2 regions of the Nocardioides sp. NPDC127514 genome follow, and region 2 is predicted to be linked to the other one. Evidence: riboswitches for the same ligand, from Rfam matches in the RefSeq annotation. Region 2 holds a riboswitch; the other holds the start of a gene.
What was found. A riboswitch is a leader RNA that binds a small molecule or an ion and turns the genes downstream of it on or off. The one in region 2 is predicted to bind thiamine pyrophosphate.
Positions count from the first base shown of each region.

Region 1: another riboswitch for thiamine pyrophosphate. It lies ahead of thiE (thiamine phosphate synthase); the one in region 2 lies ahead of ABTX24_RS08650 (thiamine ABC transporter substrate-binding protein).

Region 1 is NZ_JBEORF010000006.1:81,216-92,583, forward strand. It holds gene thiD (bifunctional hydroxymethylpyrimidine kinase/phosphomethylpyrimidine kinase) at 1-175, opposite strand, end outside; gene ABTX24_RS06470 (thiamine phosphate synthase) at 172-762, opposite strand; gene ABTX24_RS06475 (thiazole synthase) at 759-1,538, opposite strand; gene thiS (sulfur carrier protein ThiS) at 1,535-1,735, opposite strand; gene thiO (glycine oxidase ThiO) at 1,732-2,811, opposite strand; gene thiE (thiamine phosphate synthase) at 2,811-3,389, opposite strand; TPP riboswitch at 3,416-3,525, opposite strand; gene ABTX24_RS06495 (carboxymuconolactone decarboxylase family protein) at 3,570-4,160, opposite strand; gene ABTX24_RS06500 (fumarate hydratase) at 4,261-5,949, shown strand; gene ABTX24_RS06505 (ABC transporter ATP-binding protein) at 6,007-6,951, shown strand; gene ABTX24_RS06510 (ABC transporter permease) at 6,948-7,814, shown strand; gene ABTX24_RS06515 (helix-turn-helix transcriptional regulator) at 7,818-8,051, shown strand; gene ABTX24_RS06520 (TFIIB-type zinc ribbon-containing protein) at 8,166-8,468, shown strand; gene ABTX24_RS06525 (GNAT family N-acetyltransferase) at 8,556-9,362, opposite strand; gene ABTX24_RS06530 (SPFH domain-containing protein) at 9,424-10,452, opposite strand; gene ABTX24_RS06535 (NfeD family protein) at 10,468-10,914, opposite strand; gene ABTX24_RS06540 (DUF6328 family protein) at 10,975-11,368, opposite strand, start outside.
Region 2 is NZ_JBEORF010000008.1:170,648-182,015, forward strand. It holds gene ABTX24_RS08630 (acyl-CoA dehydrogenase family protein) at 1-30, opposite strand, end outside; gene ABTX24_RS08635 (phosphatase PAP2 family protein) at 62-1,129, opposite strand; gene ABTX24_RS08640 (ABC transporter ATP-binding protein) at 1,141-2,235, opposite strand; gene ABTX24_RS08645 (ABC transporter permease) at 2,302-3,960, opposite strand; gene ABTX24_RS08650 (thiamine ABC transporter substrate-binding protein) at 3,957-5,018, opposite strand; TPP riboswitch at 5,015-5,123, opposite strand; gene ABTX24_RS08655 (GNAT family N-acetyltransferase) at 5,154-5,585, shown strand; gene ABTX24_RS08660 (MBL fold metallo-hydrolase) at 5,575-6,627, opposite strand; gene ABTX24_RS08665 (hypothetical protein) at 6,624-7,037, opposite strand; gene ABTX24_RS08670 (hypothetical protein) at 7,034-7,390, opposite strand; gene ABTX24_RS08675 (putative protein N(5)-glutamine methyltransferase) at 7,407-8,192, shown strand; gene ABTX24_RS08680 (YwaF family protein) at 8,389-9,087, shown strand; gene cds1 (L-cysteine desulfhydrase Cds1) at 9,051-10,151, opposite strand; gene ABTX24_RS08690 (malate:quinone oxidoreductase) at 10,314-11,368, shown strand, end outside.

The DNA.
Region 1 (11,368 bases), on a different contig from region 2:
TGGCGACCGGGATGGCGTGGATGTCGCTGACCCCGGTCGTGTCCTGGGCGGTGACGGCGGTGATCACGCAGGCTCCGTGGACCCCGAGCGCGGCGAAGGTGGCCAGATCGGCCGCCGTACCCGCCGCTCCCCCGGAGTCGGTGCCCGCGATGGTGAGCGCGACCGGTGGGTTCACGACGCCACCGCCGTCGTGCCGAGGGCCGCCAACAGGTCGCGTACGACCTCGGCCGGCTCCTCCGCGCGCATCACCGCGCCCATCACGGCCACTCCGTGGGCCCCGGCCGCCACCGCCGCCGCGGCGTTGTCCGGGGTGATCCCGCCCAGCGCGTACGTCGGCAGCGGCAGGTCGCAGAACGCGGCCGGCCCCAGCGGCGGCCCGTAGCCGGGCTTGGACTCGGTCAGCGCGTACGGGCTCAGCATCGCGTAGTCGAACCCCTCCGCGGCGGCCGTGGCGACCTCGGCGGGGCTGTGGCAGCTGCGGCCGCGGTGTAACACGCTGTGACACCGACTACAGCTCGCGGAGGCGGGCAGGTGCAGGCCCTCCGCTGCCGGCAGCGGGGTGTGGGCGGCGATGACGTTCAGGCCGAGTCCGGCGAGCAGCTCGGCCAGCTTGGCCCGATGCTCCAGGGGCTCGTCGAGCTCCCGGAGCACGACGTGGGTCAGGCCCGCCTCGGCGCACGCTGCCATCGTCGCGAACAGGCTGCGGCCGAGCGGCAGCTGGGAGCGGTCGGTGAGGACGAGCAGGCGCGGCAGTGCGGTCATGCGATCCGGCCCTCCATCGGAGACGACGCCCGGGCGACCGCCTGCCGCGGGATCCGGCCGGCGGCGCGGGCGGTGTGCCCGGCCTCGACCGCCAGGCGCAGCGCGCGAGCCATCCCGACCGGGTCGTCGGCGCGGGTCACCGCGGTGGCGGCTAGGACCGCTGAGCAGCCGAGCTCCATGGCCAGGGCCGCGTCCGAGGCCGTACCGACACCGGCGTCGAGCACGACGGGCACGGACACCGCGGCGACGACTGCCTCGATCGCGTACGGGTTCAGCAGCCCGAGCCCCGACCCGATCGGCGAGCCGAGCGGCATCACCGCCGCGCAGCCCGCGTCCTCGAGCCGGCGGGCGAGAACCGGGTCGTCGGTGGCGTACGGAAGGACCGTGAAGCCCTTGCGCACCAGCTGCTCGGCGGCCTCGACGAGCTCGACGGCATCGGGCATCAGCGAGGTCTCGTCGCCGATCACCTCCAGCTTGACCCAGTCCGTCTCAAGCGCCTCGCGGGCGAGCTCGGCGGTCAGCACCGCCTCGCGTGCCGAGAGGCAACCCGCGGTGTTGGGCAGGATCGGAACCTTCGCCGCGCGCAGCGTCTCCAGCAATCCGCCGGAGGCCGTCGAGGACGTACGCCGCATCGAGACCGTCACCAGACCCGGGTCGGCGGCGGCGATGACGTCGGGGAGCAGGGCCAGGTTGGGCAGGCCACCGGTGCCGAGGAAGAGGCGTGAGGAGAGCTCGCGCCCGGCGACCTTCAGGCTGCTCGTCGGTGGGTTGGTCATCCGCCCTGCACCGCCGTCACGATCTCGACGACATGTCCGTCCTGAAGTGGCCAACGCGCCCAGTCGTCGCGCGGCACGATCTCCTCGTCCACGGCGACGGCGATGCCGCTCGGCCGCCGGTCGCCGGTACGTGCCTCGAGCAGATCGGCAACGGTGCCGCTGACCTCCATCGGCTCGCTGTTCACGGTGATCTTCATCCGTCCTCCTTCATCCGGAACCGACGCGGATCGACCGCGGGCTCCACTGACCCTGTCTCGATGTGGTCGGCCACCAGCTGCGCGATGAGCGGCGCCAGCAGGACGCCGTTGCGGTAGGCGCCCGCGGCGAGCACGACTCCCGGCTCGTGGGTCGGGCCGACCAGCGGGAGGTTGTCGGCGGTGCCCGGGCGGTCGCGCGAGGTCGCCTCCACCACGCTCGCGCGGTCCAGCGCCGGCACCACCCGGCGGGCGGAGTCGAGCAGCCGCCACACGCCTTCGACGGTCGGCAGCAGCGGACCGTCGCGCTCCTCGGTGGTGGCCCCGATGACCACCTCGTCGCTGTCGATCCGCGGCACCACGTAGATCTGCTCGCCGTGCGCCCAGGCCCGCACCGTCCGCGCCACCGGCTCCTGCGTCCGCACCCGCACGACGTCCCCGCGCACCGGGCGGATGAGGGAGGAGTAGGGGTCGGGAAGCTGCGCGCCGGTCGCGATGACGGTGACCGTGTTGGTCTCGACACGCTCGCTGGCGCTCGCGGCTCGACCAGCGGATTCGTCGGTTGAGCCGCCGGAGCCGCTAGGCGGAGGCGTGTCGAAACCAACACGGTCCCCGACCCGTTCGAGCAGCGCGCGGACGACCGCACGCGGGTCGACCGAGTGGTCCTCGGCGAGGAAGGCCCCGCCGGCGACACGGCCGAGCCCGGGCTCGCGGGCGAGCAGCTCGCGACGTAGGAGCCTCTCGTAGGAGACCCCGGCGAGATCGAGCACCGAGAGCTGCCGCTCGACCTGCTGGACGTCCCCGGCGTCGAGGCCGACGAGCAGCGTCCCGCGGGTGTGTACGGGCACCCCGAGCCGAGCGGCGAACCCGGGCCAGAGTGCCAGCGACGACAGGCACAGCCGGGTCAGCGTCTCCTCGCCGTACCACGCCTCACCGGCCGGGCTGAGCATGCCGGCCGCGGCGTACGACGCCCCCGAGCCTGGCTCCGGATCGACCACGGCGACGTCGTGACCGCGACGGATCAGCTCGTCGGCCACGGACAGCCCGACGATCCCGGCACCGAGGATCCGTACCCGCATCAGCCGACGGCTTCCACGAGCTCCTTCGCGGCCTGGAGTGGGTCGGGTTGTCGCCAGAGTCCGCCGATCACGGCGACTCCGTGGGCTCCGGCGGCGCGGACGGCCCCGGCGGAAGTGGTCGAGATCCCGCCGATCGCGATCAGCGGCAGGACACCGGCGGCGGCCGTGACCGCGTCGACGCCCAGCGGGTCGGGGAGCCCGGCCTTGGAGGTGGTGGCGAAGACCGGTCCGAACCCGGCGTAGTCCGCGCCCGCCGCGGCAGCCGCCTCGACCGCGGCACGGTCCCGGCAGGTCGCGCCGATGATCAGCCCCGGAGCGACCGCGTCGGCGATTCGCCGGGCGTCGGCCAACGGCAGATCGGACGCGCCGAGATGGACGCCGTCGGCACCGGTGGCGAGCGCGACGTCGAGCCGGTCGTCGACGACGACGCACGCCTCGTACGCCGCGACGAGCTCGATGACGGACGCGGTGAGAACCACCAGCTCCCGTGTGGTCGCGCCCTTGTCGCGTACCTGGAAGCCGTCGACTCCTGCTGCGGCGAGCGCAGGCAGGAGCGTCAGGTCGTCGGTCGTGGACACGAGGCAGAGGAGCCGCGGTAGAGCAGGCAACACGTCAGGTCACTTCCTTCGCCGGCATGATCCGGATCAGGTACTACGGTCGGAGCGGCTCCAGCTCCCTCTCAGCCCGCTGCCGCGGACTCCCGTGTGGGTTGGGTCTCGATCACTGTAACGGAATCGTGGGCACCCGACGCAAGGGGTTCACCCGATCGTGGACGGCTGACCTCCGCGCTGTGCGAGCGGCTTGAGCTCACAGGCCTCCGCGAAGCCGTCGGACTCGATACCCAGGGCGATGTTGGTGCGGGTCGAGAAGTTGGCGAACCCGATGACCGCGGTCAGCTCGATCACCGCCGCCTCGCCGAGCTGCGCGACCAGGCCCGACACCATCTCGTCGGTGACGGTCGGCTCCGCCTGGCTCATCGCCTCGGCGTACGCCATCACGTCCCGCTCCAGCGGCGTGAAGACGTCGGACTCACGCCAGCGCGGCACCTCCCGGGCCTTGTCCATGTCGAGACCGCGGTTGTGCGCCTCGAAGTAGTTGTAGTCCAGGCACCAGCTGCACCCCACGGCCGAGGCGACGGCCATGTGGGCGAAGGACTTCAGCTGCTCGTCGCAGGCGTCCCACTTCTTCACCTTGGACCCGAGGCCGGACATGCCCATCAGCACGTTCTGGTTGTGCCAGTAGACGCCGACCGAGGACGGCACCTGGCCGAGCATCTTCTTGGCGAACCGCTTGATCAGCATTCCCTTGATGCCGGTGATCTCCGCGGGCGCGATTCGGGTGGCAGCCATTTCTCCTCCTGGTTCTCGGCCCCGCTCTCCGGGGCGCTCGACATCTAGACGGCGGACGCGCGCGATCTGTGACATCCCCGGCGGCGTACGATTCTCTTCCGTGGCTGACGTTGAGTTCCGGTACTCCGACCTCCTCCCGACCGGCAAGGACGACACTCCTTACCGCTTGATCACGAGCGAGGGGGTGGAAGAGATCGAGGTCGACGGGCGCAAGTTCCTCAAGGTCGACCCCGAGGCGATCCGCCGGCTGACCGCCGAGGCGATGAAGGACATCAACCAGTACCTCCGCCCGGCCCACCTCAAGCAGCTGCGGAAGATCATCGACGACCCCGAGGCCTCCGGGAACGACCGCTTCGTCGCGCTCGACCTGCTCAAGAACGTCAACATCTCCGCCGGCGGGATCCTGCCGATGTGCCAGGACACCGGCACCGCGATCGTGATGGGCAAGAAGTCCGAGGGTGTGCTGACCGGCACCGACGACGCCGAGACCGTCAGCCGCGGTGTCTTCGACGCCTACACCAAGCTCAACCTGCGCTACTCCCAGCTGGCACCGCTGACCACGTACGAGGAGAAGAACACCGGCTCCAACCTGCCCGCGCAGGTCGAGATCTACTCGACCACCGAGGGCGAGAACGGCCCGGAGTACAAGTTCCTCTTCATGGCGAAGGGCGGCGGCAGCGCCAACAAGTCGTTCCTGTTCCAGGAGACCAAGGCGATCCTCAACCCCGACCGGATCCTCACCTTCCTCGACGAGAAGATCCGCTCGCTCGGCACCGCCGCCTGCCCGCCGTACCACCTCGCCGTCGTCATCGGCGGGACCTCGGCGGAGTTCGCGCTCAAGACCGCGAAGTACGCGAGCGCGCACTACCTCGACAACCTCCCGACCGAGGGCTCGATGAGCGCCCACGGTTTCCGCGACACCGACCTCGAGGAGAAGGTCTTCGAGCTCACCCAGTCCTTCGGGATCGGGGCCCAGTTCGGCGGCAAGTACTTCTGCCATGACGTACGCGTCGTCCGGCTCCCCCGCCACGGCGCGTCCTGCCCGGTGGCGATCGCGGTCTCCTGCTCCGCCGACCGCCAGGCGCTGGGCAAGATCACCCGCGACGGAGTGTTCCTCGAGCAGCTCGAGACCGACCCGGCGCAGTACATGCCCGACGCCGGCATGGCCGAGGAGATCTCGGCCGGCGAGGTCGTTTCGATCGATCTGAACCAGCCCATGGACAAGATCCTGTCGACGCTGTCGCAGCACCCGGTCAAGACCCGCCTGTCGCTGTCCGGCCCGATGGTCGTGGCCCGCGACATCGCGCACGCCAAGATCAAGGAGCGCCTCGACGCCGGCGAGGAGATGCCGGACTACCTGAAGAACCACCCGGTCTACTACGCCGGGCCCGCCAAGACGCCCGAGGGCATGGCGAGCGGGTCCTTCGGGCCGACCACCGCCGGCCGGATGGACTCCTACGTCGAGCAGTTCCAGGCTGCCGGCGGCTCGATGGTCATGCTGGCCAAGGGCAACCGCTCCAAGGTCGTCGCCGAGGCGTGCGGGACCTACGGCGGCTTCTACCTCGGCTCCATCGGCGGTCCCGCCGCCCGGCTGGCTCAGGACTGCATCAAGTCGGTCGAGGTGCTCGAGTACCCCGAGCTCGGCATGGAGGCGGTCTGGAAGATCGAGGTCGAGAACTTCCCGGCCTTCATCGTCGTCGACGGCGAGGGCAACGACTTCTTCACCGACCCCTCCGGCACCACCACGGTGCCGCTGACCGGGATCCGGGTGCGCTCCAAGGAGCGCTGAGCGGGCGCCCACCCAATTCGCTGTCGCACTTCGTCTATCGGTCGTAGTATTCCTGCTATGCCCGATAGCGAGAGCACAACAGCGCTCACCGACCTCGCGCTCGACGTACGCGACCTGCGGGTGCGCTACGGCAGCAACGAGGTGCTCAAGGGCGTGACCTTCTCCGCCCGTCGCGGCGAGGTCGTCGCCCTGCTCGGTCCCAACGGCGCCGGCAAGACCACGACCATCGAGGTCCTCGAAGGATTCCGGATGCCGGCCTCGGGCGACGTCTCGGTGCTGGGTTCCGACCCGGCACGGGGCGACGAGCGGTGGCGAGCGCGGGTCGGCGTGGTGCTCCAGTCATGGCGGGACCACAGCCGCTGGCGGGTGCGCGACCTGCTCGACTACCACGCGCGGTTCTACGCGCCGTACGCCACCACTGAGGTCCCTCGCCCGTGGGACGTCGACGAGCTGCTCGCCGTCGTCGGCCTCACCGCCCACGCAGACCAGAGGGTGATGCGGCTCTCCGGCGGCCAGCGCCGCCGGGTCGACGTCGCGATCGGCATCGTCGGCCGTCCCGAACTGGTGTTCCTCGACGAGCCGACGGCCGGCTTCGACCCGCACGCGCGACGAGAGTTCCACGAGCTGGTGCACCGGCTCTCCGACTTCGAGAACACCACCGTGCTGCTGACCACTCACGACCTGGCCGAGGCGGAGAAGCTCGCCGACCGGATCCTCGTGCTCGACCGCGGCACGATCATCGCCGACGGCAGTCCCGACCAGCTGGCCCTCGACCTCGCGACCAAGGCGGAGGTCCGCTGGACCGCCGGAGGCGAGCGGCACGTGCACGCGGTCGAGGACCGCGACCCGACCGAGTTCGTACGCCGCCTGCTCGCGACCGACCCCGACGTGACCGAGCTCGAGGTGAAACGGGCCAACCTCGAGGACACCTACCTCGCGCTCGTCCAGCGGGTCGAGAGCGGCCTGGCCGAGGAGCACGAGAAGCTGGAGGCGCTGTCATGATCACCACCGGGACCACAGGCACGCGCGGCGTCGCCGTACGCGCCGGGCTGCACCGCGGCTGGCTGGAGACCAAGTATTCGCTGACCGACGTCGGCGACATCTTCTGGATGCTCCTGTTCCCGGTCAGCTTCACGGTGACGCTCTTGTTCATGCGCGGCAACACCGTGCCCGGCACCGACCTCGCCCTGGGTGCGATGGTGCTGCCGAGCCTGATCGGGATGTCGATCGCCTTCGGCGGCCTCGCGGGCCCGGCGATGCAGATCGCCACCGACCGTGAGGACGGCACGCTGCTGCGGGCCAAGGCGACGCCCGACGGGATGCTCGGCTACCTGATCGGCAAGATCTGGTTCTTCGGGCTGACCACGCTGGCCAGCCTGGTGCTGCTCGCGATCCCCGCGATGACGGTGATCGGCGACCTCCGGATCGACGGCCGCACGGCGCTGCTGCTCCCGGTCATCTTCGTCGTCGGCATGGTCGCGACCGTTCCGATCGGGTCGGCGCTCGGCTCGATCTTCAAGTCGAGCGCCCAGTCGATGCTGATCATGCTGGCCTCGATGCTGTTGATCGCGATCTCCGGCATCTTCTACCCGATCACCGCGATGCCCACCTGGCTGCAGTGGGTCGGGCAGATCTTCCCCTTCTACTGGCTCGGGCTCGGCACACGGTCCGCGATGATGCCCGCGGGGGCGGAGGCCGCGGAGATCGGAGACTCCTGGCGTACGGTCGAGATGTTCGGCGTCCTCGGCGTCTGGGCCGTGGTCGGCCTCGTGCTGGCACCGATCGTGCTCCGCCGGATGGCTCGCCGCCAGACTGGCTCCGCGATCGCGGCGGCGCGCGACAAGGTCATGTCCAGGGGCTACTGACCCGTGGCCAACGAATCGGACACCGTCTACAACCGGATCGCGATGCTACGCGCCGAGCGCGGCATCTCCCGTCGGGAGCTCGCCGATGCCCTCGGCGTCCACTACCAGACCGTGGGCTACTTGGAGCGGGGCGAATACAGCCCCTCGCTGCATCTTGCTCTGCGGATCGCCGCCTACTTCGACGTCGCCGTCGACGTCGTCTTCGCCATCGAGCCGTTCAAGCGTCTCGGCGACTGACCCCATTCCTTCCGGAGCAGCCGAAGACCGGACGTCCGCCGACGCTGAGCATTGGCGATGCGGGGCGACCGGCTAGGTTGATGGTCGCCGATCCCCGACGACGAGGAGACCCCCATGCAGTGCCCCATCGACGGTGCCACCCTGGTGATGAGCGAGCGCCAAGGCATCGAGATCGACTACTGCCCGCAGTGCCGTGGCGTGTGGCTGGACCGCGGCGAGATCGACAAGATCATCGAGCGGTCCGTCGGCGCCCCGCAGCCCGGCAGCTACCAGCAGCCCCGCCAGGAGCAGAAGCGCGACGAGCGACGCTATGAGAAGCGGGAGTACGAGCGGCGCGACTATGACGACGACGACCGCCGCCACGACAACCGCCGCGGCCACCACCGCGAGTCCTGGTTGGGTGACCTCTTCGGCTGATCCTGCTGGGCGCCGCGTACGCACCTGATGGTCCCTGCGGTGCACCGAGATTCGGTGTGCCGCAGGGGCTGGACGTACGCAGAGTCCCTAGACGTCGTTGTCGCGCCGGTTCTCGGGCGGCGCCTCACCAGGCCCGGACCCGTGCGTGTCCGGGCTGCCGGACTCGGAGTCGGGGTAGCCGGCAGTCGCGTCGGACGGCGCGATCGGAGTGCCACCCTCGCCTTCGAGGTTCTCGGCCGCGGAGACCTGGCCGCCCTCCTGGTCCTCCCCCGTCTCCTCGGTGTATTCGGGATCGTCGGGGCCCTCTGCTGGTAACGGTTGCTGGCTCATGTTCCGTGCGGTACCCCGTTGCCGGGCGAACCACTCCCGGCGCAGCAGCCCGAACACCCACGAGTCCGAGACGTCGCCGTTCACCACGCAGTCCTCGCGCAGCGTCCCCTCCAGCATGAAGCCGAGCTTCTCCAGCACCCGGGCAGAGGCGGCGTTGCGGGTGTCGGCCTCGGCCTGGACCCGGTTCAGGTCCAGGGTGTCGAAGGCCCAGTCCAGGAGCGCGCCCGCGGCCTCGGTCGCGATGCCCTGACCCCAGCCGGCCCGGGCGAGGCAGTAGCCCAGCGAGGCGCTGCGGAAGTCGGGATTCCAGGAGTTCAGGGTGCACCAGCCGGCGAAGGTGGAGTCGCGCTCGATGACCAGCCGCGCCCCGCTCCCCTCCTCGGCCATCGCATGGCTTCGGGCGATGAACTGCTCGGCACGCGCCCGCTCGGTCCAGGGCGGCGAGTCCCAGTAGCGCAGGACGTACGCGTCGCTCTGGAGGGCGAACAGCGGCTCGGCATCGGCGGCGGCGAACGGCCGCAGCCGCAACCGCTCGGTCGTCAACGTCGGGGTGGACAGCGGCACCCGGCCATCTTGTCAGCGACCGGGTGCCCTCGGGAAACGGGTTTCTGCGACCTTTGCGGCGTCACCCGATGATGCGGTCCGCGCGGGCCGACTCCTCGTGGGCCGCCTCGACCGCCTTGGCCGCCTCGTGCTCCGCCTGCTCGATCGCCTCGCGAGGCGAGGGAACCGGCGGCGTACGTCCTGCGTCGTGGCCGTTGTCCGACCCCTTCGCCGACTGCATAGAGGAGGCGTTGTCGGCGAAGGCGCCGGTGACCGTACGCATCGCCTCGGTGAGCTCGCCGGGGATGACCCAGAACGAGTTGCCGTGCGACGCGAGCGAGGGCAGCATCTCGAGGTACTTGTAGGCCAGGACCTTGGGGTCGGCGTCGTTGGCGTGGACCGCCTGGAAGACCCGCTCCAACGCCGTGGCCTCACCCTCGGCCTCGAGGATCCGGGCCTGCTGGTTGCCCTCCGCCTCCAGGATGGACTTCTGCCGGGTGCCCTCGGCCTCGAGGATCAGCGAGGCCCGCTTGCCCTCCGCGTGCAGGATGGCGGCGCGCTTGTCCCGCTCGGCGCGCATCTGCTTCTCCATCGCCTCCTTGATCGAGGCCGGCGGGTCGATCGCCTTGATCTCGACCCGGTTGACCCGGATCCCCCACTTCCCGGTGGCGTCGTCGAGCACCTCACGCAGCCGCGCGTTGATCGTCTCGCGCGAGGTCAGGGTGCGCTCCAGGTCCATCGAGCCGATGAGGTTTCGCAGCGTGGTGACGGTGAGCTGGTCGATCGCCTGCAGGTAGTTCGCGACCTCGTAGGCCGCCGCCCGCGGGTCGGTGATCTGGTAGTAGAGCACCGTGTCGATGTTGACCACCAGGTTGTCCTCGGTGATCACCGGACGCGGGTTGGAGGAGTAGACGGTCTCGCGTACGTCCAGCTTGGTGTTGACCCGGTCCACGAGCGGGATCACGAAGTTCAGCCCTGGCTGGAGCGTGATCCGGTAGCGCCCGAAGCGCTCGATGTTGTAGCGCCGGGCCTGCGGCACGATCCGCACCGTCGAGGCGACCGCCCCCACCACAAGCGCGACCATGACCAGAACGATCAGCAGAAGTTCCATCTCGTACGCCCTCCTCTAAGGGGACAGCGACAGCGGGTCGCGCGGATGCACGAGCGCCGTCGCGCCTTCGATCTCGAGCACGTCGACCCGGCATCCGACCGGGATGACCAGGTCCTCGTCGTAGGGGCGGGCGGTCCATTCCTCGCCCGCGAGCCGGACCAGCCCGTGGGCGTAGCTCACCTCCGCGAGGACGACCGCCTGACGGCCGACCAGCGCGTCGGTGCCATCACGCACCGGCGGCGGCAGGGCCATGTGACGGCGTGCGATCGGCCGCACCAGCAGCACGCTGCCGCCGCCCGCGAGCGCGAAGACCAGCATCTGCACCAGCACGGGCGCGCCCAAGGCGGCGCTGCCCGCGGCAAGGAGCGCCCCGCCGGCGACGAAAGCGAACGCCAGCGTCATCGTGAACGCCTCGGCAACTCCGAGCAGTACCGCGACGATGATCCAGAAGAACGACCACATAAGCCCACCAGACTCGGTTCCTCACCAGGGTACTCCCGGTGTGGTGGTGATCACATGGGGTCAGCGAGAGTTGTTTCGCCCATTCAGCATCGGCAGGCCGGCCCACAGCGAGACGAACAGGACCAGGACACCCACCGCGGCGACGACCCCGGCTCCGAAGGAGAGGACGACGTCGAAGACGAGCAGCACGACCAGCGCCGAGGTGACCGCGAATCCTGCCAGTCCGGCGCGGGCACAGGCGTGCGAGGCCGTGACCAGCCACGGCCGCTGGCGGCGCCTGAACAGGATCCGGTGGAAGGAGACCGGGGCGATGATCAGGGAAGTGGTGATGACCGAGCCGACCAGCACCACGAGGTAGATCGTCTGCTGGTGGTCGGCCAGGTCCGGAAAGCGGGGCGAGAACGGGACGGTCAGCAGGAAGCCGGTCAGGATCTGCACGCCGGTCTGCAGCACC
Region 2 (11,368 bases):
GGTCAGTGAGGCTGCATCGATGGCGGTCACACCGCCACCTTATGCCGAGACGGGTCCCGGATCAGGTCAGCTCGTGGGCGACCTTCGCCTCGCGTTCGGCGATCTCGTCGGACTCCGGGACGAGCCGTCGCACACCCTTGCGCTGGAACTTCTGGCCGGCCGCGAGGCCACCGAAGTAGTAGGCGACGAGCGCGATCATGCAGCCCGCGATGTCGTCGGCGAGGTAGTGCCAACCGAAGTAGACGGTCGCCACGACGGTGATCCCGAAGTTGATCCAGCCGGCCCAGCGGGCGATCTTGTTGTCGATCGTGGCGTGGATCATCAGCGCCACCAGCAGGGTGATCCCGCAGTGCAGCGAGGCGAAGCCACCGACCGACTGCACCACGTTGGCGTCGACGTCGAAGAGGACGTGCTGCCTGGTGAAGACCAACGACTCCATCAGGGTGCTTGCCGGCGTCTCGGGCAGGTCGGCGTAGAGATAGGGGTACTGCAGGCCCGGACCGACCGTCGGCAGGCAGTAGTAGGAGACCGTGCCGAGGATCCAGGCGATGCACTGCGAGGCGACGAACCAGTAGCCGTAGGCCAGGTTGCGCGACCAGACCAGCCACGCGGCGACCGCGAACGGCACCAGCGGCAGGAACCACATGTAGATGTAGGAGAGGAACCAGGCCACCCAGCCGGTGCCGAGGAGGTCGTGGAGCAGGATCGCCGGGTCGGCACCGAAGAGCACCGCCTTGTCGATCAGGTGCAGCTCGTGGTCGAACTCATAGGTCTCCGGCACCACGAACGGCAGGAACGACTTGAGGTTCCGGTAGCAGACGTAGACCAGGTAGAAGCAGACGATGCCCAACGCCACGAGCGTCAGCCGCTCACGGGTCCAGTGGGTGCGGACCCGCTCCTTGAAGATCGGCCCCATGTCCTTCCACTTGAACTTGGACTTCCACAGCGTCCGTGGCACGAGGTCGACGAGGAGAGCAGCTCCGACGAGGAGGGGAAGGCGGAGCCAGGACGGTCCGAGGAAGCCCTCCGGGTCGAGCATGCGCTTGTCGACGATCTGCGCGGTAACGACTGCGATCAGGCCGAAGATCAGCGCGCTACTGACGAGGAAGATCTGAGCGCGACGATACATAGCCGCTAAGTTTAAATGGCGGGTGGCTGCTCTGCCGATTCCTGGGCGCACGATTCGGGGACAACAGATTCCGGAACGGCCAGCCGGTTCGGCTCCACCCGTAGCCTGACCGACTCCCCCGGCGCCGGCGCCGAGTCGGCGACGGCGTCGACCTCACCGACATCATCGAGACGTACGACGAGCCGGTGCTGCTCCGGCGTGGCCCTGGCCGAGACCACGGTGCCGGTGAGCGGGCCGGCCGGATCGGCGACGAAGGCCGAGCGGCGGAGCGCGACCGCTCCGGCCGGTGCCAGCCCGGCGGCCTTCAGGACCGTGTACGCCGCCGGCCCCTCGAGCACGCGGGCGTACCCCAGGAACAGGGCGGCCCAGGTGTCCGTCGGCCTCGCCCACACCTCCCGCAGGGTCCCCGCCTGCACCAGGTGACCGTCGCGCAGGAGCGCGATCCGGTCGGCGACCGCGAACGCCTCCTCCTGGTCATGGGTGACCATCAGCGCGGTGGTGCCCGCCTCGTGCAGGATCCGTCGAAGGTCGCCCGCGAGCCGTTCCCGCAGCCCGGCGTCGAGCGCGGAGAGCGGCTCGTCGAGGAGCAGCAGCCGCGGTTCGACGGCGAGCGCCCGCGCGAGCGCGACCCGCTGCCGCTCGCCGCCGCTCAGCGTGCCCGGGAGGCGGTCCTGGTAGCCGCCCAGGCCGACGAGCTCCAGCAGGTCGGCGACCTTCCTCGTACGCTCGGCGGCCGGGATCCGGCGCAACCGCATCGCGTACGCGACGTTGTTCGCGACGCTGAGGTGCGAGAACAGTTGCCCGTCCTGGAACATCAGCGCGAAACCACGCTTGTGCGTCGGCACCCCGCGCAGCGGGCGCCCGTCCCAGCTGATCTCCCCCGTCGCCGGCTCCAGCCCGGCCACGGCCCGCAGCAACGTCGACTTCCCCGACCCCGACGGCCCGAGCAGCGCCAGCACCTCGCCGTCCGCCAACTCCAGGCTGACGTCCGAGACGGCGGCCTTCCCGTCGTACGCCACCGACACCTCACGCAGCGACAGCATCGCAACCTCGATCCCGCCGAGACGGTAGTTCTGGTGTCCGAATCGGTAGTTCTGGCGAACCAAACTGCCATTTCGTCCGCCACAAGTGCGGACTCGGCCCCCACAGGTGCGGTTTCGGCGATGCGGCGTTCACAGTGCTCCGATCGAAGGGACGCGAAGACGCTCGACGAGGAGCATCACGACGGCGGTGGCGGCGGCGAGGACACAGGCGGCGGCGAGGGCCATGCCGTAGTTGTCCGAGCCCGGGCGGGACAGCAGCCGGAGGATGACGACGGGGAGGGTGGGGCGTTCCTCGCGGACGAGGAAGGAGGTCGCGCCGAACTCCCCCAGCGACGCCGCGAAGGCGAACCCGGAGGAGGCGAGGAGCGGCTTCCAGATGGCGGGTACGTCGACCGTCATGACCGCGCGGAGCGGCCCGGCCCCGAGCCCGGCGGCGGCCTGCCGGAGACGGTCGTCGACCGATCCCAGGACCGGCACCAACGTCCTCACCACCAGGGGCAACGCGACCAGAGCCTGCGCCAGTGGCACCAGCCACGGCTCGTCGCGGAAGTCGAGCGGGTCCGACCCGAGGGTCAGGTAGAGCCCGAGGCCCAGCGTGACGGCGCTGACCCCGAGCGGCACCATGAACAGCCCGTCCAGGACGGAACGTACCCGCCGCTCGGCCACCGAACGGGACCGGCGCGTCACCGCGAACGCCACCAGCAGCCCGAGGGTCAGTGCGACCAACGAGGCCTGCACCGCGACCGCCAGCGAGGTCATCAGCGCGGTCGTGGCCGGGACCGGCAGCGGAGGGTCGAACCCGGGAGTCTGCAGGGCCGTGTAGTTCCGGAGACTCCACCGGTCATCATCTCGCAGCGATCCGAGCAGCAGGGCGAGCAGCGGCCCGGCGACCAGCAGGACCAGCACCGAGGTCGACAACAGGGCCGGGATGTCTCGCAGCGAGACCCGCCGACGGCGTACGACGACCCGGGACTGCGCAGGGTCCGGCACCGATCGCAGCCGGCCGGCCACGACCAGCAGCCCGATGACGACCACCAGCTGCAGCACCGACAGCACCGCGGCACCGGGCAGGTCGAACAGGGTGAAGGTCAGCTTGTAGATCTCGGTCTCGATGCTGTTGTAGCGCACCCCGCCGAGGGTGAGCACGATCCCGAACGCGGTCGCGCAGAAGAGGAAGACGACCGACGCCGCGGAGACGATGGCGGGACGCAGCGCCGGCAGGGTGATCGTCAACAGCACCCGCGAAGGCGAGGCTCCCAGCGCGGCAGCGGCCTCCCCGGGACGCGGGTCGAGCGACTCCCAGGCCGCCCCGACCGCCCGGATCACCACCGAGGCGTTGAAGAACACCAGCCCGAGGATGATCGCGGTCGGCGTCCCGTCGAGCCCCAACCCGGCCAACAGCCCGGCCTCGCCGATGAGCTCACGGAAGGCGACCCCGACGACGACGGTGGGGAGCACGAACGGCACCAGCAGTCCCGCCCGGATGAACCGCTGCATCGGAAAGCTCAGCCGGTAGAGCGCGTACGCGGCCGGCAGCCCGAGCGCGACGCTCAGCACCGTCGCCAGGCCCGAGGACCACAGCGTGAACCAGAGCGCCCGCTGGATCTCAGGACGCCCCACGATCCTGGACACGACCGACGGATCGAAGGATCCCTCGAAGAACAGGCCGCGCTGCACCATCCCGGTGACCGGCAGGACGAAGAAGACCGCCAGCACAGCCACCGGGAGAGCGGCGAGCGCGACCAGGGTCCCGATTCGCCGGATCACAGCACGACGGGTGGAGCTCACTGCGCGATCGTGTCACTCCAGGTCGCCAGCCACGCTTCCCGGTTCTCGTCGATCTCCTCAGGCTCGACGGAGAGCGGCTCGGTGGGCTGCTGGGCGAACTTCGCCCAGTCGGCGGGCAGCTCGACGCCGGAGGAGACGGGGAACACGTACATGCTCTCCGGCAGTGCCCCCTGCACGCTGTCGGAGAGCATGAAGTCGATCAGCGCCTTGGCGCCCTCGGGGTGGTCGGCACCCTCGAGCACGCCGGCGTACTCGACCTGTCGGAAGCAGGTGTCCAGCAGTGCCTTGGTGGTCGTCTTGCCGTCCTTGACGGTGAAGGCCGGCGAGGAGTCGTACGACACGACGATCGGTCGCGTCCCCTTGCCGCCGCCCTGGGTGAAGTCGGAGTAGTAGGCCTGGTCCCAGCCGTCGACGACCTTGGTGCCGTTGTCCATCAGCTTGCCCCAGTAGTCGGCCCAGCCGTCCTCGCCGTACTCGGCGACGGTCGCCAGCAGGAACGCCATGCCCGGCGTCGACGTCGCCGCGCCGGGGGTCACGAAGAGATCCTTGTACGCAGGCTCGGCCAGGTCGTCGAGCGTCTCCGGCGGCGTCAGCTTCTTGGCCGCGAACCACTCGGTGTCGATGTTGACGCACACGCTGCCGTTGTCGACCGGGGTGAGGAAGTGCTTCTCGTCGCCCGGGAGGTTGAACTCGTCGACCCCGGCCGGGACCGTCTCCGGCGTGTAGGCCTCCAGCGCGCCCTGGTCGATCGCACGGCTGGCGAAGGTGTTGTCGACGCCGAAGACCGCGTCACCGTCGGGGTTGCCGGTGTCCATGGCGATCTTGGTGGTCAGCTCGCCACCGTCGCCCGCGTGCCGGATCTCGGCGGTGTAGCCGGTCTTCTCCGTGAACTCGGCCAGCACCTCCTTCGGCAGCGTGAAGCTGTCGTGGGTCAGCAGCACGACGGTCTTGTCGTCGGAGCCGCTCGACGGCTCGGCGTCCGGCTCGGCGGGGCTGCCCCCGCACGCGGACAGCAGCAGAGCCGAGATAGCAGTGGCAGCGATGGCAGGCGTACGCATGCGCATTTCTGACTCCCTTCGCCGGTATCAACCGGAGCAGGTTCGGAGGGTCTGCGGCGCTGTTCGCCGCACTCTCAGGCCTCCCGGCCTCCCCTGTCTGTTCCCGGCAACACTACTGCTTGCCAGAATCGACCCATGACCGACGTCGCCATCTCGTCCTTCGACGACCTCTCCCCGACGACCGCGTACGCCCTGTGGCGGCTGCGCCAGGACGTCTTCATCGTCGAGCAGGACTGCCCGTACCCCGATCTGGACGGCCGCGACCTCGAGCCCGGGACGCGTCACGTGGTGCTCTCCGACGGCGACCAGCTCGCCGGCACCGCCCGCATCCTCGACGACGGCGAGGTGTGGCGGATCGGCCGCGTCGTCCTCGCCCCCACCCACCGCGGTCAGGGCCTGGCCGACGTGATCATGAAGGCTGCCGTCGAGGCCGTCGCCGACCGCGACATCGTCCTCGACGCTCAGACGCCGCTGGCCGGCTGGTACGCCAAGTTCGGGTTCGTGAAGGACGGCGAGGAGTTCCTCGAGGACGGCATCCCGCACACCCCGATGCGCCTCACCCGCTGACGGGGGCGAACAGCACGCTGGTCTCCGTCTCCTCGCGGGTGGCCTGACCGCGTGCGGCCAACAGCTCGAGGTGAGCCTTGGTCTCCATGACCGCGAGGCCGGCATTGAAGTAGTCGAGCTCGGCGAAGGCCCGCTCGTGACGGGTCCAGCCGAGGTCGTTGGCCACCTCGAGCGCCGAGCGCCTCCCTGCCTGCAGGGACGCCAGCGACTGGGCGAGGCGGGATTCGTGATGCGCCAGGAGCTCGTCGACGCGGGCGTGCGACGACGAGGCGACGGGGCCGTGGGCGGGGAGAAGGCGCAGGTCGGGGAGGGTGCGGACCTTGGTCAGCGAGGCCATGAAGTCGCCGAGCGGGTCGATGACCGGCACCGGCTCGAAACCGATCGACGGCGTGATCGTGGGCAGCACGTGGTCGCCGGCGAACAGGACCGAGCCAGCCAGGTCGGCGTAGACGTAGTGGCCCTGGGTGTGGCCCGGGGTGTGCACGGCATCGAGGTCGCGGCCGGCGACGTCGAGGCGTACGTCGCCCTCCAACCACCGGTCGGGCATCCGCCAGTGGGACAGATCGGGTGCCGGCGGCGGGTTGGCCGCCCACTTCGCGGCCAGCTCGTGCGCACCGGCGTGGGCGAGCAGCCGATCGGTCGAGACCCAGCCGTCGAGGTCGCCGTTGGTGAGCTCCAGGGTCGGCCGGTCGCCGGCGCCGAGCAAGACGTCCGCGCCGAACTCCTGACCGAGCACCGAGGCGAGCGTGTAGTGGTCACGGTGCACGTGGGTGACGAGGAAGCGCCGGATGTCACCGAACTCGAAGCCGAGCTTCTTCAGGCCGTTCTCCAGCGCCGAGCGGCCCTCGGTGATCGCCCAGCCACCGTCGACCAGCGAGAGCCCGTCGTCGCCCTCGAGGACGTAGATGTTGACCGCCTTGAGCCCGTCCATCGGCAGCGGCAGCGGGATCCGGTGTACGCCGTCGGCGACCGTCCACGCTCCCGGAGCCGACCAGTGCTCCCCCGAGTCAGGCGAGATGGCGGTGGCTGTCGACTGACTCATCGGTCTCCTTCGGGTCGACCTCTCCAGAGCCAGAGCAGACCCAGGATCGGCAACAGGGCGGGAACGAATCCGTATCCGCTCCCGAACTTCGACCATACCGAGTCGTCCGGGAACCAGGACGGCACGGCCAAGGACAGGACACCGACCACGATGACGCCGGCCAGCTCGATCCACAGCATGATCTTCGCGAAGCCCGCCGACCCGTTGGCGGCTCGGCGGATCGCGAACCAGCCCGCGACGTACGTCGCCGCGGCCACCACCGAGAGCGAGTAGGCGATCGGGGCCTCGTCGAAGGCGGTAAAGACCTGCACCAGCGACCGGGCGCCCGCGGCGAGCACGAAGATCGCGTAGACGGTCAGCAGCACCAGGTGCGGACCGGAACGGGTCTTGGCAGGTGAGGTCGCGGTCACCGGACCATCATGACGCGTACGGCCACGACGCCCGTCGCCAGGGCCGCCGCCGCGATCACGCCCGAGGACCAGGTCGAGCGGTCCGTACGCATCGTCTGCAGCGCCAGCGGCATCAGGCACACCAGCGCGCCGAGGTAGCCCAGGAAGGTCGACAGCGACTCCGGCTTGCGTCCGCCCGACCAGGCCGCCAGCGCGCCGATCGCGAGCACGACCGCCAGGAGCTCCAGCATCCACGCCACCTGGTCCAGCCACTTCGGCCGGGGCGCCTTCAGCGCCACGCCGAGCGCGGCCGCGATCGTCACGAACGCGGCATACCCGGCCACGATAAATCCGATCAGGGTCACGGCGTCCACGTGCCAATCTTCTCCAATGACCTCCGCCTCCCGTGGCCCAGCCCCCGATCCGGGGCTCGTCGCCCGTCTCCGCGCCGCCGGCTGCGTCTTCGCCGAGGACGAGGCGGCGCTGCTCGGGTCCGCCCCGGTCTCCGCCCAAGAGCGGGAGGAGATGGTCGTACGCCGCGTGGCCGGCGAGCCGCTGGAGCTCATCCTGGGCTGGGCAGAGTTCTGCGGGCTCCGGATCCGGGTCGCGCCGGGGGTGTTCGTTCCTCGGCAGCGCTCGGCGCTGATGGTCGAGCTCGCCGTGGGGTCGGCCGGGCGAGGCGCGATCCCCAGGGTTCTCGACCTCGGCTGCGGGACCGGAGCACTGGGCGCCGCGATCGCGGCGCGTGTCCCGAACGCGGAGGTCTGGGCCACCGACATCGACCCGGCGGCGGTCGAGTGCGCTCGGGAGAATCTGCCGCCGAGCCGGGTCGTTCTCGGCGACCTCTATGAACCGCTCCCCCACGACCTCGAGTTCGGCGTGATCGTGGCCAACGCTCCCTATGTGCCGAGCGACCAGATCCGGAACATGCCGCCCGAGGCGCGCGACCACGAGCACCACGTGGCCCTCGACGGCGGCGCGGACGGGCTCGACGTCCAGCGCCGCGTGATCGAGCAGGCTCCGAAGCACCTGGCCCCCGGCGGCGTACTCGTCATCGAGTCCGGCCAGGAGCAGGCGCCCGTCACCGCGAGCCTGATGCGGGAGCAGGGGCTGGTCGCGGAGATCCATCACGACGAGGACCTCTACGCGACCGCGGTGACGGGGACGATGGCCTGAAAGACGATGGCCTGAAAAGCGAGGCGTCCCTCTGATTGCACACCACCCCCGCAGTGTGCATTCAGAGGGACCGCCACCTTGAAAGTTCGTCCACCCCCCACCGGCGGACGACCTTCTCGCCGGTGAAACGGGCCAGCCGCGGAACCATGACGCGAGTTGGGAAGAATTTTTTCGAGAATCCCGTCAGACTTCCGTCATGCAGGCTTACGGTCTGGCGCACCTGGTGCCGTTGTCCCTGCTCACAGCGGGGATCGTGGCCGTCGTCTGGCTGGGCAGACACCAGCGGGCCGACCCGAAGCCGTCGAGATTCTCACGAGGATTCGCGCTCGCGATCCCGCTGACGACGATCCCGCTGCAGGCCCACGAATGGGTCACCGACTTCGATCTCTTCATCGATCTGCCGATCCACCTGTGCGACCTGGCGTGGGTCGCGGCGGCGTTCGCGCTGTGGACCCACCATCCCTACCCGACCGCGCTGACCTGCTTCTGGGGGCTCACGCTGACCACGCAAGGCGTCTTCACCCCGGACGTGATGGACTTCCCGGACGTCAGCTACTTCACCTTCTGGGGCCAGCACCTGATGATCGTGACCGCCGCGGTCTACCTGGTCTTCGGGCTCAAGCTGCTACCCCGGTGGCGCGACTACGGCTGGGCGGTCGCGACCACTGCGGCATGGGCCGCGGTGGCGTACGTCCTCAACCTCGCCCTCGACGCCAACTACGGCTACCTGCGCTACAAGCCGGAGTCGGGCTCGATGCTCGACCTGCTGGGGCCGTGGCCGGTCTACGTCCTCAACGAGATCCTGATCGTCGCCGGCGTGTGGGCGCTGATCACGCTGGGACTGCGGATCTGGGCCCGTCAGGACGGGTCGACGAGGACGCCGGTGCGCTCGTAGTCGGCGAGAGCCGAGGCGTACGGCGCCAGGTCGATGCCCTTGTCGCTCACCCAGCCGTCGTCGTAGTAGGACGAGCGGTAGCGCTCCCCGGAGTCGCACAGCAGCGAGACGACGCTGCCCTCGGTGCCGGCCTCGGACATCTCGCGTACGACACCCAGCGATGCCCACACGTTGGTGCCCGTCGAGGGGCCGACCGAGCGGCCCATCCGGGCCGAGAGCCAGCGCATCGTCGCGATCGACGCGGCGTCGGGGACCTGGACCATGTCGTCGACGACCCCGCCGACGAAGGACGGCTCGACCCGCGGCCGGCCGATCCCCTCGATGCGCGACGGCATGCCGGTGGCGTAGTCGGAGGTGTCCGTCTCCCAGCCGCCGTAGAAGGCGGAGTTCTCCGGGTCGGCGACCATCAGCTTGGTGGGGTGGCGGCGGTAGTGGAGGTAGCGGCCGATCGTCGCCGAGGTGCCGCCGGTGCCGGCCGAGACGACGATCCAGGTCGGCACCGGGTGTCGCTCCTGCGACATCTGGTCGAAGATCGACTCGGCGATGTTGTTGTTGCCGCGCCAGTCGGTCGCTCGCTCGGCGTAGGTGAACTGGTCCATGTAGTGGCCGCCGCACTCGCGGGCGAGGCGCTCGGCCTCGGCGTACATGTCGGGTGCGCGGTCGACGAAGTGGCAGCGGCCGCCGTGCCACTCGATCAGACGCACTTTCTCCTCCGAGGTCGAGCGTGGCATGACCGCGACGAACGGCAGCCCCAGAAGGCCGGCGAAGTAGGCCTCCGAGACCGCGGTGGATCCGGAGGAGGCCTCGACGACCGTCGAGCCCTCGTGGAGCCAGCCGTTGCAGACCGCGTAGAGGAACAGCGACCGGGCCAGGCGGTGCTTCAGCGAGCCGGTGGGATGAACCGACTCGTCCTTCAGATAGAGGTCGACACCGCCGCTCGCACCGTCGCGGACCGGGAGCGGAACGACGTGGAGATGGGTGTCGGCCGAGCGCTGCGCGTCGGCCTCGACGCGGCGTACGGCTTCGTCGATCCAGGCGCGATGAGAGTCAGAGAGGCGAGGCACCGGCCGAGCGTAACTCCACCCTGATCTGTCCCCAGCATGTGCGGTGAGCCACAATGACAGACCGAAACACGATCGGGTCCGGGCAGTGAAGTTGCCCACAAGTTAGACCGATCTAAGGACCCCGATTAACCATTGCGGCCCCAAAAGCGAGACAAAAGACCTGTGGACGAACCTCTTGACGTAGTGCTGATCGGCGGCGGCATCATGAGCGCCACCCTGGGCGTGCTCCTCCAGGAGCTCGAGCCCAGCTGGTCCATCAAGCTGATCGAGCGGCTCGACTCAACCGCCGCCGAGTCCTCCGGCCCGTGGAACAACGCCGGCACCGGTCACTCCGCGCTGTGCGAGCTCAACTACAGCCCGCAGAACGCCGACGGCTCGGTCGACATCTCCAAGGCGATCAACGTCAACGAGCAGTTCCAGCTCTCCCGCCAGCTGTGGTCCTTCCTGGTCGAGAACGGCCGCATCCCGAACCCGGACAAGTTCATCCACACCGTGCCGCACATGTCCTTCGTGTGGGGCGCCGAGAACGTCGACTACCTGCGCAAGCGCTACGAGGCGCTCTCGGTCCACCCGCTCTTCAGCGGGATGGAGTTCAGCGAGGACCCCGAGGTCATCAAGGGCTGGGCGCCGCTGCTGCTCGAGGGCCGCTCGGCCAAGGCGCTCGCCGACGAGCCGATCGCGGCCACCTGGACCAACGCCGGAACCGACGTCGACTTCGGCTCGCTCACCTCGATCCTGACCCGCACCCTGGTGGACAAGGGCGCCGACCTGGAGACGGGCTCCGAGGTCACCGACCTGCACCAGACCATGGATGGCTTCTGGCACGTCTACGGCCGCAACGAGACCGGGAAGTACCACCTGCGTTCCCGCTTCGTCTTCGTCGGTGCCGGCGGCTACGCGCTTCCGCTGCTGCAGAAGGCCGCGATCCGGGAGATCCGCGGCTTCGGCGGCTTCCCCGTCTCGGGTGAGTTCCTGCGTACGTCCAAGCCGGAGCTCGTCGCCCAGCACCGCGCCAAGGCCTACGGCAAGGCCGCCGTCGGTGCTCCGCCGATGTCGGTGCCCCACCTCGACACGCGTTATGTCGAGGGCAAGACGCACCTGATGTTCGGTCCGTACGCCGGGTGGAGCCCCCGCTTCCTCAAGACCGGATCGCTCACCGACCTGTTCCTCTCGGTGCGGCCCCACAACCTGCTGCCGATGCTGCGGGCCGGGCTGAC